DNA from 3 places in the Paenibacillus motobuensis genome. Region 2 is predicted to be linked to each of the others. Evidence: riboswitches for the same ligand, from Rfam matches in the RefSeq annotation. Region 2 holds a riboswitch; each other region holds the start of a gene.
The links. Region 2 has a riboswitch for cyclic di-AMP ahead of ABD014_RS21225 (C40 family peptidase). Riboswitches for the same ligand answer to the same signal wherever they lie in the genome.
Positions count from the first base shown of each region.

Region 1: another riboswitch for cyclic di-AMP. It lies ahead of ABD014_RS12660 (hypothetical protein); the one in region 2 lies ahead of ABD014_RS21225 (C40 family peptidase).
Region 3: another riboswitch for cyclic di-AMP. It lies ahead of ABD014_RS06730 (KamA family radical SAM protein); the one in region 2 lies ahead of ABD014_RS21225 (C40 family peptidase).

Region 1 is NZ_BAAACX010000009.1:430,581-435,024, reverse strand. It holds gene ABD014_RS12665 (metal-dependent hydrolase) at 1-560, opposite strand, end outside; cyclic di-AMP (ydaO/yuaA leader) riboswitch at 854-1,094, shown strand; cyclic di-AMP (ydaO/yuaA leader) riboswitch at 1,199-1,396, shown strand; gene ABD014_RS12660 (hypothetical protein) at 1,512-1,919, shown strand; gene kdpA (potassium-transporting ATPase subunit KdpA) at 1,969-3,648, shown strand; gene kdpB (potassium-transporting ATPase subunit KdpB) at 3,669-4,444, shown strand, end outside.
Region 2 is NZ_BAAACX010000020.1:39,080-43,523, reverse strand. It holds gene ABD014_RS21240 (c-type cytochrome) at 1-159, opposite strand, end outside; gene ABD014_RS21235 (GNAT family N-acetyltransferase) at 295-819, opposite strand; gene ABD014_RS21230 (C40 family peptidase) at 1,064-1,534, opposite strand; cyclic di-AMP (ydaO/yuaA leader) riboswitch at 1,538-1,672, opposite strand; gene ABD014_RS21225 (C40 family peptidase) at 1,916-2,407, opposite strand; cyclic di-AMP (ydaO/yuaA leader) riboswitch at 2,411-2,546, opposite strand; gene ABD014_RS21220 (hypothetical protein) at 2,767-3,600, opposite strand; gene ABD014_RS21215 (M1 family metallopeptidase) at 3,700-4,444, opposite strand, start outside.
Region 3 is NZ_BAAACX010000007.1:341,329-345,772, reverse strand. It holds gene ABD014_RS06735 (methyl-accepting chemotaxis protein) at 1-1,409, shown strand, start outside; gene ABD014_RS06730 (KamA family radical SAM protein) at 1,488-2,627, opposite strand; cyclic di-AMP (ydaO/yuaA leader) riboswitch at 2,989-3,132, opposite strand; gene ABD014_RS06725 (cobyric acid synthase) at 3,155-4,444, opposite strand, start outside.

The DNA of each region.
Region 1 (4,444 bases), on a different contig from region 2:
ACGTGCTTGGCGCCGATCCATTCGGCGGCGAGCAGAGCGTCTTCCGGTCCCATGGTGAAGAAATCTCCGATCGGGATAAAAGCGAGATCGATCTTATGCTTGCTTCCGATGAGCTTTATATCGCTGAATAGTGCGGTATCGCCACAATGATATACCGTGAAACCGTTGATATTGAGTACAATGCCTGCGGCAACCCCCAGGTAGACATTCGTTCCGTTCACTTCAACGGAAGAACTGTGGAGAGCCGGAGTGAAGGTCAGCTTGCCGAACGGGAAGTTGTACGAACCTCCCAGGTTCATTCCTGTCGCCTTAAGCCCTTTCTGCTCAAAGAAGCCCGCCAGTTCAACGATAGCTACGATGGAGGCTCCAGTTCTTCTGGCGATCACCTCAGCATCCCCGATATGATCCGAGTGCCCATGGGTAAGTAGGATATAATCGACATCGATATCTTCAGCCACAGCAGCTGCTTTAGGATTACCGGTCAAGAACGGGTCAATGATCAAACGGCAATCGCCAGTATCTAAATATACGCATGAATGTCCGAGATACGTTATTTTCATAAATATCGCTCCTTTTGGCAAAATGATGAACTAACTCTATTATAGCGAAGGAGAGACATGAGTAAAATTTTATCGCGTTGGCAGCTGCGATTTCAACAGTTTCCCCGGCAGGATCCTTATAAAAGAATTTAAAATCAAGAGTAGAAATGAGCTATAGCGAAAATTAGAGAGAGCCATATCAATGTAAGCGGTATATTTTCATATTCCTTTAAATTAATCGCTTTTTTTGCCGGGAAGTTGGCTTTACAGTCAAACCTTGCAGCGGTATGATTCAATCCATAATCAATATTATCCAATTCCGATCGCTTAATCTCTGGGATGTTCCAGAGAACGGAGGAACCAACAAGAGCTTGCTGTGTGATGATCAACGCAGCTTGCTCATCGTCTGAATGGCCAGGGCTGGTGTGAGAGCCAACACAGGCCCATTCGGACAGGGGTGAATCCTGAGAAAGAGACCATGGACTCTTCTCAGGTAGGGCGACTCTCACCGCCCGAATCCGTCAGCTAACTTCGTCAGCGTGGGTATGAGAGAGGAAAGGTGACTGCGCGCCGCAACGAATTCGGCCACAGAGGACCGTTTGCCTCTGTGGTTTTTTATGCTCTTTTTTGAAAAATGAACTGAAATACAATACAACATCAATCAAAATTCGCTGAATGCTGTCGTGGATATGACAGCAGCGGGGGAACCAACGGTACTGAGTGATGCCCGATCTGCGGGCTTCTAAACCTTAGTTCCATGGGGTGAATCGCTTGGAGGATAAACGTATTTTCCAAGGTAGGGCGACTTCCGCGCCCGAATCCGTCAGCTAACCTCGTAAGCGTCTAGGAAGAGGCAACCACCAAGGTCGGGTAGTGGGTCTAAGACCACTCATTAAGCCGCGGGAAAGGTTACTATCTTTCCTGCGGCTTCTTTTGTGTTGTCCTCTGCAAATTCAAGGAGGGTGTTCTCAAGTGGAGGAAGAGTTTGTTCTAGTAGCAGCACCGAATCCGGTTGGACTGAAGTTTATTTTGCTGCTGATGGCGGCGAAGCGTAATTTCGCGGTCATGGTGAACAACAAGAAGGAGGAAGAAGTCCTTCATAAACTGGGCGTAAGACATGTACTGCGTATCAAGACGGATGACGAGCAGAGCTGGATCGTCCCGCCGTTTCCGATCGGACGCTGTTATATTTTTGAACTGAGTATGACATTAACCTGTCGCTATTTGCAAATCTGTCGGAGATGGACGCGTGATCAGATTTTCATTATTACTCCGAATAGAAATCCGCGCATGATTTACAAAGGGCTAGGAGCTTCTTATGTCATCCATTCCGTAAGCGGAGAGGTTGGATTTCTGCTTGCAGCAAAGCTTGAGCGATAAGCCAGAGCTTAAAAACAATAAGTAGGATTCCAGATGGGGTGAGTGTATTATGGATTATTTACAAATGTTCATTGTGATCGGCGTAATATTGCTGCTGGTGAAGCCGGTCGGTACTTATATATATCATGTTTTCTCTAATGTACCTAATCGTAGTGATCGCATTTTCGGAGCAATGGAGCGGTTTATTTTCAACATAGCCGGCTATAGGCGGCGCGAAGCGATGGATTGGAAGAAATATGTGATCAGCTTGCTGGCAACGAATGTGGTGTTGATGACAATCAGTTTTCTGCTTCTCAGCCTGCAGCAGTGGTTCCCATGGAATCCCGAAGGAAGCGGCAGCATGGAGCCGACGCTGGCATTCAATACGGTAATTAGCTTCATGACCAACACGAATCTGCAGCATTATAGCGGGGAGACAGGGCTTAGCTATTTCTCGCAAATGGCTGTAATCACAATGATGATGTTCACATCAGCTGCTACAGGTCTATGCGCCGCCATCGCTTTTATCCGCGGAATTACAGGAAGAGGCCAACGGCTGGGGAATTTCTTTGAGGATTTTGTGAAGGCGATTGTCCGTATTCTTCTGCCTGCTTCTCTGATCGTGACGCTGCTACTGGTCGCGCTTCAGGTTCCGCAGACCTTGCGGCCTACCACGGCAGTGAACACGCTGGAAGGGATTGTACAGCGAATCTCGCTTGGACCGGTGGCCTCGCTGGAATCCATTAAGCATTTGGGCACGAACGGTGGTGGATTCTTTGGAGCAAATTCATCCCATCCGTTCGAGAACCCAAGCGGGTTGACGAATGCAATTGAGATGTGGTCCATGTGGGTGATCAGCGCGTCATTACCTTATACATTCGGTTTATTCGCGCGCAATAAGAAGCAGGGTTGGGTTATTTTCTCGGCGATGATGGTCTTGTTCCTTGCATTTCTGTCTTTGGTCTATTTCAGCGAGAAGGCCGGGAACCCGCTCTTCCATACGCTTGGGATAGACGTCGCGCAAGGAAATATGGAGGGCAAAGAGGTTCGTTTCGGGGTTACGGGCTCGGCACTTTTTACGGCGATTACCACCGCTGCGACTACGGGGAGCGTCAATAATATGCATGATTCGCTTACTCCGCTCGGCGGCTTGGCAGCTTTATCCCAGATGATGTTGAACGTCGTCTTCGGTGGGAAGGGCGTCGGACTTATGAACATGGTGATGTACGCCATACTCGGTGTGTTTATTTGTGGATTAATGGTCGGCAGAACGCCGGAATTCCTCAGCAAGAAGATTGAAGCCAGGGAGATGAGGCTGATCGCAATTGCGATTCTTATCCATCCCTTAATTGTGCTTGCACCAACGGCGATCAGTACTATGACTGGGTTAGGGTATGGCGCAGTTACGAATCCGGGGTATCATGGACTGTCGCAAATGCTGTATGAATATGCATCCTCTGCGGCAAATAACGGCTCCGGTTTCGAGGGTCTCGCGGATAATACGGCGTTCTGGAACATCATGACCGGATTGGTCATGCTCCTGGGCCGCTACGTCTCTATGATTGCCTTGTTAGCTGCTGCAGGGTCCTTAATGCAGAAAGAACCCGTCATGGAGACCATCGGCACGCTGCGGACAGACAATAAATTATTTGCTGGAATTCTCGTCGGAACGGTATTGCTTATCGGAGCTCTTACTTTTCTGCCGGTTCTTGCCGCAGGTCCTGTTGCTGAGTATTTGACGCTAAAATAATTCAAAGAGGTGTGCTAAACATGAGCACTAGGCATAAATCGATGTTATCCAGAAACATGATGCGAGGAGCCGTACTGGACAGCTTTAAGAAGCTGAATCCGATATGGATGATCAAGAATCCGGTTATGTTCGTCGTAGAAATCGGAGCTTTCCTCGTACTCCTACAAATCTTGTTCCCTGGATTGCTTGGGGAAGATCACATTACGGGAGTCAACGTGGCCATCTTCTTGATCCTGTTAATTACGATATGGTTCGCGAATTTTGCTGAAGCTCTTGCGGAAGGAAGAGGGAAGGCCCAGGCGGACAGCTTGAAGAAGACGAAGCAGCAAGTTATGGCTAACCAATTAATAGGCGGCAGTACGAGAAGCGTACCTTCCTCCGAGCTGTGCAAAGGCGATGTTGTTGTTGTATCGCAAGGGGAGATGATCCCGGCAGACGGTGAAATTATCGAGGGGCTGGCCTCGGTGGATGAATCTGCGATCACGGGGGAATCGGCTCCGGTTATTAAAGAAGCTGGCGGCGACTTCAGTTCAGTTACAGGCGGAACTCTGGTCGTTAGCGACAGGATTGTTATTCGTGTTACGAGCGATCCTGGACAGTCATTTATCGACCGGATGATTTCATTAGTTGAAGGTGCCGAACGTCAGAAGACACCGAATGAGATTGCTTTAGGAACTTTGCTTACCGTATTAACAGTTATTTTCCTGATTGTGGTCATTACCTTAAAGCCGATAGCCGATTATTTGGATATTCATCTGGAGATCACCGTGCTAGTATCGCTGCTTGTCTGCCTAAT
Region 2 (4,444 bases):
CTTGATAATAGCATCGGCCTGATCAGCATTGAGTGTAATTTCAGGCATGGTTGGCTTGGCCTCTTTGGCCACTTCTTCTTTACCAGGTAAGGTAAAAATCAACACGATGGCCATAATGAATGCCACGCCGAGTAATCCGCTCATGATCCATTTCTGCACACGAATCGCCCCTTTTATGTAAGCTATCCATTCCATTATACCGGAACATCGCAGTGGATCATAGCGTTTGTGACAAAAAAAGTAATGATAATTTAGTGTTTTCTTGAAAATATATGCAAATCATCACAGACAACATTAAAGTTCGTTGTGGCCAGGCTCTTCTCCCTTAGGAAATCCGCGAAATACCATACAATAGTAAGGCTTGGAAATGCCGCCGGGCGTCATCTTCTCATATAGGTCCGTAATGACGAAGCCGGATTTCTGGTACGCTCGGATCGCTCTTTTGTTCCAGGTCAGGACCTCGAGATCCACCTCATTACTAGGCTTACGACGCAGCGCTTCCTCCACGATCGCGATGACAAATGATTTACCATAGCCGTGACCACATAAATCAGGTCTCATCCCGACCCCAATACGGGTTACTCCTTTGAGAGGGAAGTATTGGGCAAAGCCAGCGAGCTCGCCGGTCTCATCCAACAGGGAGGCGTATTGTTCGGCCCGTAGTGCAGGATTGCCGAATTCTACATCGAGCGCCTTCATCTGTTCCCAAGGGAGCCAGCTATATACGTCATAGGGAGAATCGTAGCGCCAGGTACAGATATCTGCGCCATGGTCTTCTTCCATAGGTACAATAAGAAATTTCGGAATATACTTTTCCATATTTACGCCTCCTTGCTTATTGCATGATAGGATGCCTAGATTACCTTTTTAAACTCACTCTAACGGGAATTCTATTCCTTGTAAAGGTGTTAGCGCGATTTTAGAATATTTTGCTTACCCAATACGTTGTAGAAGAGCGGAGATAAAAAAATGCAATTGATTCCGGGCTTGGAATCAACTGCATTATATAGTTATAAATGATGATAAATGAATGAATGAAAGTTAAATGGTTGAACGCTGGAGATTAAGCTTGGGCATACTGAGAATAAGTATACTGGCTAAGGATACGCTTGGCGCCGACATAACGCGCTTTGTAGTAGCTATTGCTCAAGCTGTCGATACGAACGCCCTTGGATGAGGAGGAATGTGCGAATTCTCCATTACCAACATAAATTCCTACATGGGATACGCCTTTACCGGTTGTATTGAAGAAGACGAGATCGCCAGGCTTCAACTGGCTCTTGCTTACCGCAGCGCCTTGCTTGAACTGATCTGTCGATACGCGAGGTAGGGTTACGCCCATTTTCTGATATACATATTTGGTGAAGCCTGAGCAGTCAAAGCCGCTACTGGCGCTGATTCCACCGAGTCTGTAAGGTGTACCGTATACCGAGTCAACAACATTAGTTAGTGTGGTGCTCGCAAAAGCATTGCCGCTTTGCATAGTGAAGAAGATGGCCAGGCTTGCTGCGGCTGCGATGATTGTTTTTCTCAAGATGTAAGCTCCTTCCAAGGCCTGCGAGGTTAGCTTGCGGATTCGGTTGAAGGTTCCCTATGGCAGCGTGATAGCGCCAATTCACCCCAAATGGTTCCCCCGTTTCCCGGGTGCTTAGGAATTCGGCTGTTCTTAGTTGATGCACCCCAAAAGTTACGATAGTTACAATAAAGATTACAAACTTGTTACTATTACACTGGTCATTTTACCAAACCCGCCCAGGTTTGACAAGCTTGTCGATAGATTTGATCTGGAAGTCTGTGTTTCTGTCTGAGTTCATAGGCATATAGGGCCAGAAGTGGGGGGAATGCAGGCCTTTAGGCAAATAAAAAACCCGCGGTTGTGGATTCCATTGAATCGCCGCAGGCTTAAAATTCGTTATTATTCTACATCATCGTGATCTGTAACTTCTCCAGTAGCATCTTCGTACTTGTCGGAACTCATAACGCGCTTAGCTCCAACATAACGATCTACATAATATTTCTCGCTCAATTTGCTAATTACAACGCCCTTGGAAGTGGAAGCGTGAGCAAATTTGCCTTCACCTACATAGACACCCACATGGGATATGCCTTTGCCTGAAGTGTTGAAGAACACCAGGTCGCCAGCGATTAGTTCATCCTTGGATACGGATTCGCCCATTTTATATTGCGATCCCGATTGGTGAGGAAGCTTGATACCGATCTTGGAGAATACATACATCGTAAATCCTGAGCAGTCAAACCCAGAAGTCGTTGTACCACCGGATACATACTTCGTTCCGAGCGCTCCATCAATAGCAGAGTCTAATTTGGAATCCGCGAAAGCGCTGCCAGTTCCGATGGAGAAAAGCAATGTAACACCAAGAGCTAATGTAGTTAACTGTTTCTTCAAGAAAAATACTCCTTCCGATTGCCTACGAGGTTAGCTTACGGATTCGGTTGAAGGTTCCCTATGATCCCTCTCTAGCGAGATCAATTCACCCAAAGTGGTTCCCCCGTTCCCCGTGAAGGGAATTCGGCCATGATTTCGTAAATAATTGTTATAATTACACTCGCTATTGCTATTACTTGACTTATTATGACAATAATGATTACAAAACTGTTACTGAATTTCTGCTGTTGTTATTGTAACAAAGAGAAGTATATTTTGGCAATGCCTAATTCACAAGATTCAGAGAGAAAAACAAAGAATAAGGCCTCCGATTCAGGCGGAGGCCTTGTGGTATAAGGGATTGTAATGGTAAAAGAATTTTAACTTTTTTGTGATTTTATTTTCCATAATTGATATTGAGAGGTTACTTCCCAAACTCTGAATAAACTTCGTATGAAAGGATAGCTTTGCTGCAGAATAAGAGCGAGTATTCCGGTCCATATCCACGATACTGAGCCAAAGATTAAGAACAAGATCAGTGCAAAAGCGCCAAGTAAGAGAGAGATGCCTGCTCCAGGAAGCACATATCGAATACCTATTAGAATAGACCCCCATAGCCCCTTTTTGAAAAGATAGCCAAATTGCGCAAATAGCAAGCATTGGTTAATGAGCCAGCAATAGATCATCCAAGCAAGTAGAACGGCCGACATCTTCAAGATCGGGGAGATCTGTATGGTTCCTGAGTGAAGTATGTCTGGCAGAAGTCCCTGGACGAGAGGGACAATCCATAATAGGGGCAGGCTGATTAATATAAGTTCGATAAATAGGAAGAAGAATACCGGCTTCCCAAACTCCTTCATGCCTCGGAACAGCGGAAGTCCGCTCTTTCGCTCCTCCTTGGGAATTAAGCCATACAGGATCCCTGCCTGGAGCAGGGGCGTCACTAGCAGTCGGATGAGAGCCATGCCGAGCAGAATCCCCAGATAGAGACGGATGTCTGAGCTATGCTTGAGCTCGTACTGACCTTCCAGAAGGAATAGAGCCGGGCTGAGCATATTGGGCGGGGGATCTGGGTATCTAACCAAGACCTCCGTAACTACTGAATTGACGAGCCTGTATAAAAATAGTCCCCAGAGCAGCTGATACAGAAACAGGATGATAATAGAGGGAAGCTGGTTTTTTATAAGACTCCATCCACTACGTATATAGATCATACTTTTCCCCCTCAAGTTTTGTTAAGGTAAGGCTTCGTAGAATGAGCTGCGGATAAATTTAATACGGAAGCATATACAGAGTTTTGTAAGGTCAGGTACCTACCATAATAACGAGCCGAGTACGGTCTCCAGCAATTTGACGATCGTTAAAGTAGAGCGGGTACTTACAGGCTCCTGAATCTCCGCTTTCAGGTAGTTGTTAATGTGTTTATTCTCTAGAACGAGCGCATATTCAGGATCGATTTGTACCCAATCCACAGGCTCTTTGTACTGGACCTTAATCTTCAGGGTGTCGTTATCCACATTCCAAGTCTTACGGAGAGTATGCCCGTCCTTGAACGAGAGCAATATGGCTACCTCTGGATAATTGGCGCCCTTACGACTTATATCGATGATTGATTCATAGACCGATCCGCTGCTCGAATTGGAGGGATGAATCTGAATTCGATCGACTGAGAAATCAGCCATTTTGTCGCTATATACGTATTGGTTGAAGTATTCCTTCCACGATCGACCCGTGATCTGCTCAACGGTACGCTGAAAATCTTTCGTTGTCGGATGCTTGAAGCGGTATTTGAGGCTGTAGCTGGACATGATTCGCTTCATCGTCTTGGCACCTACTTGCCTCTCAATATCAAGCAGGATCAGTTTCCCTCTATAATAAGCATTCTGGGCGTATACATCGCTATCTCCATATTTCCATGCATTCTGGGTTAGTGAAGCCGGGGAAGTGATGATCGCTGATTGGACCGGGAGTGGAAGGTTAGTTGTGAATTCCTGCTCCATCAGCTTATCTTCGGCATAGGAGGCGAATCCTTCATCCAACCAGGCTTCTTCGAACTCA
Region 3 (4,444 bases), on a different contig from region 2:
TGCATACCGCCTATATTCTCGATGTCAAAGAAGATAAGGCCATCGTGATTGGAATTAATAAAGATTCGATCATGAAGGTTGGGGACGAGCTTGATATCCAGGAAGCGATGAAGGTGAAAGATCCTGGCAAACTGAGCGTTAGCGACCTGTACAGTGATCAATATGGCGTGCACAAAACTGCATATATCCGCCTGTCTGGAAGCACAGCTGTTCTAGCTGTAGGTATGGATGCGAACTTCATCAAACAGAAGGAAGATCAAATTCTGTGGACCGGAATCGTAATCGCTGCCATTGTTATCGTTCTGGCTCTGATCGCGGCTTATGCGAACAGCAGACGCATCATCAAACCGATTAAGAGATTGGCCGCCGTAACTACGCAAATGGCACAGGGAGATTTAACTCAACAGATTACCATTACGGGACGTGATGAGATCGCTGAGCTCTCTGCCAGCTTCCAAACGATGATTACGGAGCTAAAAGAAATGATCACCAAGGTTCAAAATAGCTCCCATGGCGTTATCCAAGGCTCCGATCAGATCTATCAGTCTGTGAACACCTTCCAGCAGTTGATTGAGCATTCCGGCAACTCGATGCAGGAAATTGAAAAAGGCAGCACCGTAATCGCCGGGGCGGCCGCAGAGAATGCCCGTGCAATGGAAGAGATTTCGCTAGGGATCCAGCATATCGCCGGTTCCTCCGCTGAAGTAACAGAGCGCATTGGTCAAGCTTCAAATGAGGCTGACAACGGGAATGAGCTGGCCAAGTCGGCGACTGGGCAGATGCGCCTTGTCGAGCAGGCCGCAGCATCATTGCTCACACATATTTCAACCTTGAACGAACGTGCTTCATCCATCATTCAAGTCGTAGACCTGATCTCAAGTATTACGAAACAGGTTCATATCTTGGCTCTGAATGCGGCGATTGAAGCAGCACGGGCTGGAGAGCATGGCAAAGGCTTCTCCGTCGTCGCCGAAGAAATTCGCCTGCTTGCTGAACAGACGAAGGATGCCACAACGAAGATCAGCGAATACTTATTAAGCATCCAGGAAGAGACTGTAAGCTCGATGCAGACGATGCAGCGTGCTACTAATGAGATTAGTTCCGGTACGGAGCAAGTGAATCAGGCAGAGCTGGCGTTCAGCCATTTGACCGAGCTGATCTCGGAGATTAACTCAAGTGTTCAATCTGTCTCGGCGGCAACCGAGGAAATCTCGGCCAGCACAGAAGAAGTAACTGCCTCTGTTGAGGAATCGGCCAATATTACCGGAAAATCTCTTCTCAGTATCGAAGAAATCTCCAATAACACCAGCCGGCAAATCGAAGAAATGAAGAACCATGTCGGAGCTATTGAACAGCTCCATCAGCATGCTCTTTCCTTGAGAGAGGCTATAAATAAATTCAAAGTTTAAGAGGGACAGATCATACAAGAAGAACCGCCGGAAATAGGATTCCGGCGGTTCATTGGCGTTAAAAGATCTATAATCTTCTTACAGTTCATTCACCGAGACGGCCTCGGCCAATTTCTTCTCAGGCTTCTTCCAATACGACTCATTGCCGGGAAGATCATCAAACCAGGCTGCATCCTCTGGACATTCAAGCATCATGAACTTCCCATACTCATCATCACGGGACTGATGATACTTCAAATACGCCATTCCGTTCTCGATCGCCAATATTTCGATTTTACCGGATGTATGGCTCATCGATAAGCGAACGCGCTTGCCTAAGCCGGAAGTACGGGCCTTAGCCCCTTCCACCAGTTCATATGCCCGCCGCAGCGGAATAACAAAATCGGAATTTCCGGCAACCGGACGGTTGATGAAGAAATAATAAGGCGTTACACCTGCCCAGGACAATTTGTCGAGCAGTTCCCCAAGCACCTTCTCATCATCATTGATCCCCTTCAGGATCGGCGTCTGATTCACGACGATGGCTCCAGCCTTATGTAGCGCCTCGAAGCATTTGCGCGCTTCCGCCGTAATCTCCCGCGGATGATTAATATGCGCCATCACATAAATGCGCTTATCCGCTGAGGAAAATTCAGAGATCAATTGCAATAGATCAGGATCCTCATAGATCCTCATCGGATTGAAGACAGGGATTTTCGAGCCAAGTCGGATGATCTTCACATGTTCGATCGCCCGCAGCTGTTCGAGGATATTACGCAGCTTGGAAGTCGCGAGAATCAGACTGTCCCCGCCCGTCAATAACACATTGTTGATCTCAGGATGCCTGGAGATGTATTCAATCCCCGGTGTTACATCGGCCATCGCTTCCTTCACATCATTGCGGAACAACCGCTTGCGGAAGCAGTAGCGGCAATAAGCACCGCATACCTCAGAGACGATCAGAAGCGCCGTTGTCCGGTACTTATGCTGACAGCCAGGAACGACATAATTCGTATCCTCGTCAGAAGCATCCCAACGCCCATATTCGCGCAGTTCCCCGGTATTCGGAATAACAAGCTTACGAATGGGGTCATTTGGATCGTCCCAGTCAATCAGATTCAAATAATAATCATTCACCCGGAACACGAATTTGTCAGTAATCGGACGAAGTTGATCCCGTTCGATTTGAGACAACTGCGTCACCTTATCGATATTTGTAATGTACTTCGGGCTTGCCATACACCATCTCCTCCTTTATCTCTACAACATCGCCGATTCGTAAAGAAGAAGCCTGGAAACCAAAGATGACAGTGCAGCGCAAGGCATCACATGCCGAGTAATAACGGGTCATATCCATATAAAAAGATCCATATAGAGGTAGTTCAAAAAGTCCACTTTTGATCACGAAGTGAATCACGGAGTAACTCGGCATCGAATCTTGAATTCACCCGGGTCTTCCGGTGCTCACGTACCTACTACGTACGCTTCGCTCCTCAGACCCTAGCTTCATCCAACCTTCTCGGTGCTGAAAACCGACCTTTTTGAACACATATATTAACACAAAAAGACCCGTAGCAGGGTCATTGCAAAGCAGTATAAATGATGACCCATCCACTGCTGACGAGGTTAGCTGACGGACTCGGGAAAGATGGTTCCCTACGTGTACTATACACAACGATTCGCCCCAAAAAATGGTTCCCCCGCTTTTCGACTTTACCATTCGAAAATTAAGCGTATATTTATCGTATTACAAATGTAAGCGTGTGTCAAAACTGAGGATTCTTTGGAAGGCCTGCAATCTCATATATTTGATCCATATCCAGATGCCCTCTTACATGATCGGCAAGTCGGTCAAATGCAATCTCTCGCCTTGCGGCGGCGGAGAATGTCGCAGCCAGGGGCTCCAGCCCCTTGGCTTGCCTAATTCCATCCAACCAAGCCCGGCGATAACCATCACTATTGAATAGACCGTGCAAATACGTGCCGAACACTCGCCCATCAATGCGACAGACTCCCTCCATCCGTTCCTCTTCATCAACGCTTTGAACTAGGAATAAGGGTGCTACATCTTTCCCCCGAGAAGTGGTACTTGCCGCATCATTTGTATGTGCAACAACGTATGAGCCATAAGTAACTAGCCCAAAACCAACTTGGCTTGAGTACACCGTCTCCCCGGAGTGAATTTCGTAGCCACCAACGGGGATAACAGGCTCCATCGTATAAAGGCTAAGCGGGGCATCAGGTAGAACATGTCCTGCGGTGCGGATTGTCTTTTTGCCAGGAAGAAACGTCGTCGTCAGCGGCAGCCAGCCAAGTCCACGGGATTGCTTCACTTTGCCGGATTCAACTGCTTCTGGATCAAGGAGTACATCGCCAAGCATCTGATATCCGCCACAAATACCGACCAGTTGCGAATGAGTGCTGCTCTCCATATACTGCTCAATCGCCCCGTCCAGCCCCTGTTCTCGCAGAAATGCCAAGTCGCTAATCGTATCCTTGGAGCCTGGAAGGATGATTACATCCGGCTCTCCTAGCTCCGCTGCTCGCTGGACATAGCGCACAGACACGTCCGGCTCTGCAGCCAGCATATCGAAGTCCGTGAAATTGGAAATACGCGGATAACGAATAACGACAATATCGATATCGCGGCCCTGCTTAGGCATCGAGGCGTATGAGTCGAGAATGACTGAATCCTCGGCCTCGATCTCCAGATCCGGCAGAAAGGGCAGCACACCAAGCACGGGAATGCCTGTCCGCTGTTCTAGCCAATCCAGCCCTGGACGAAGCAGTTCCAGATCGCCTCTGAATTTATTGATAATGAAGCCCTTCACCCGGGCTCTCTCCTCGGGCTCCAGCAATTCGAGCGTCCCGACCAGAAATGCAAATACCCCGCCGCGATCGATATCGCCCACCAAAATGACCGGAGCTTCCGCCCACCCAGCCAGATTCATATTGACGATATCGCGCTGCTTCAAATTGATCTCCGCCGGACTTCCCGCACCTTCTAACACAACGAGATCATATTCATCCCTCAATCGGTTCAGAGCCTCCATCAC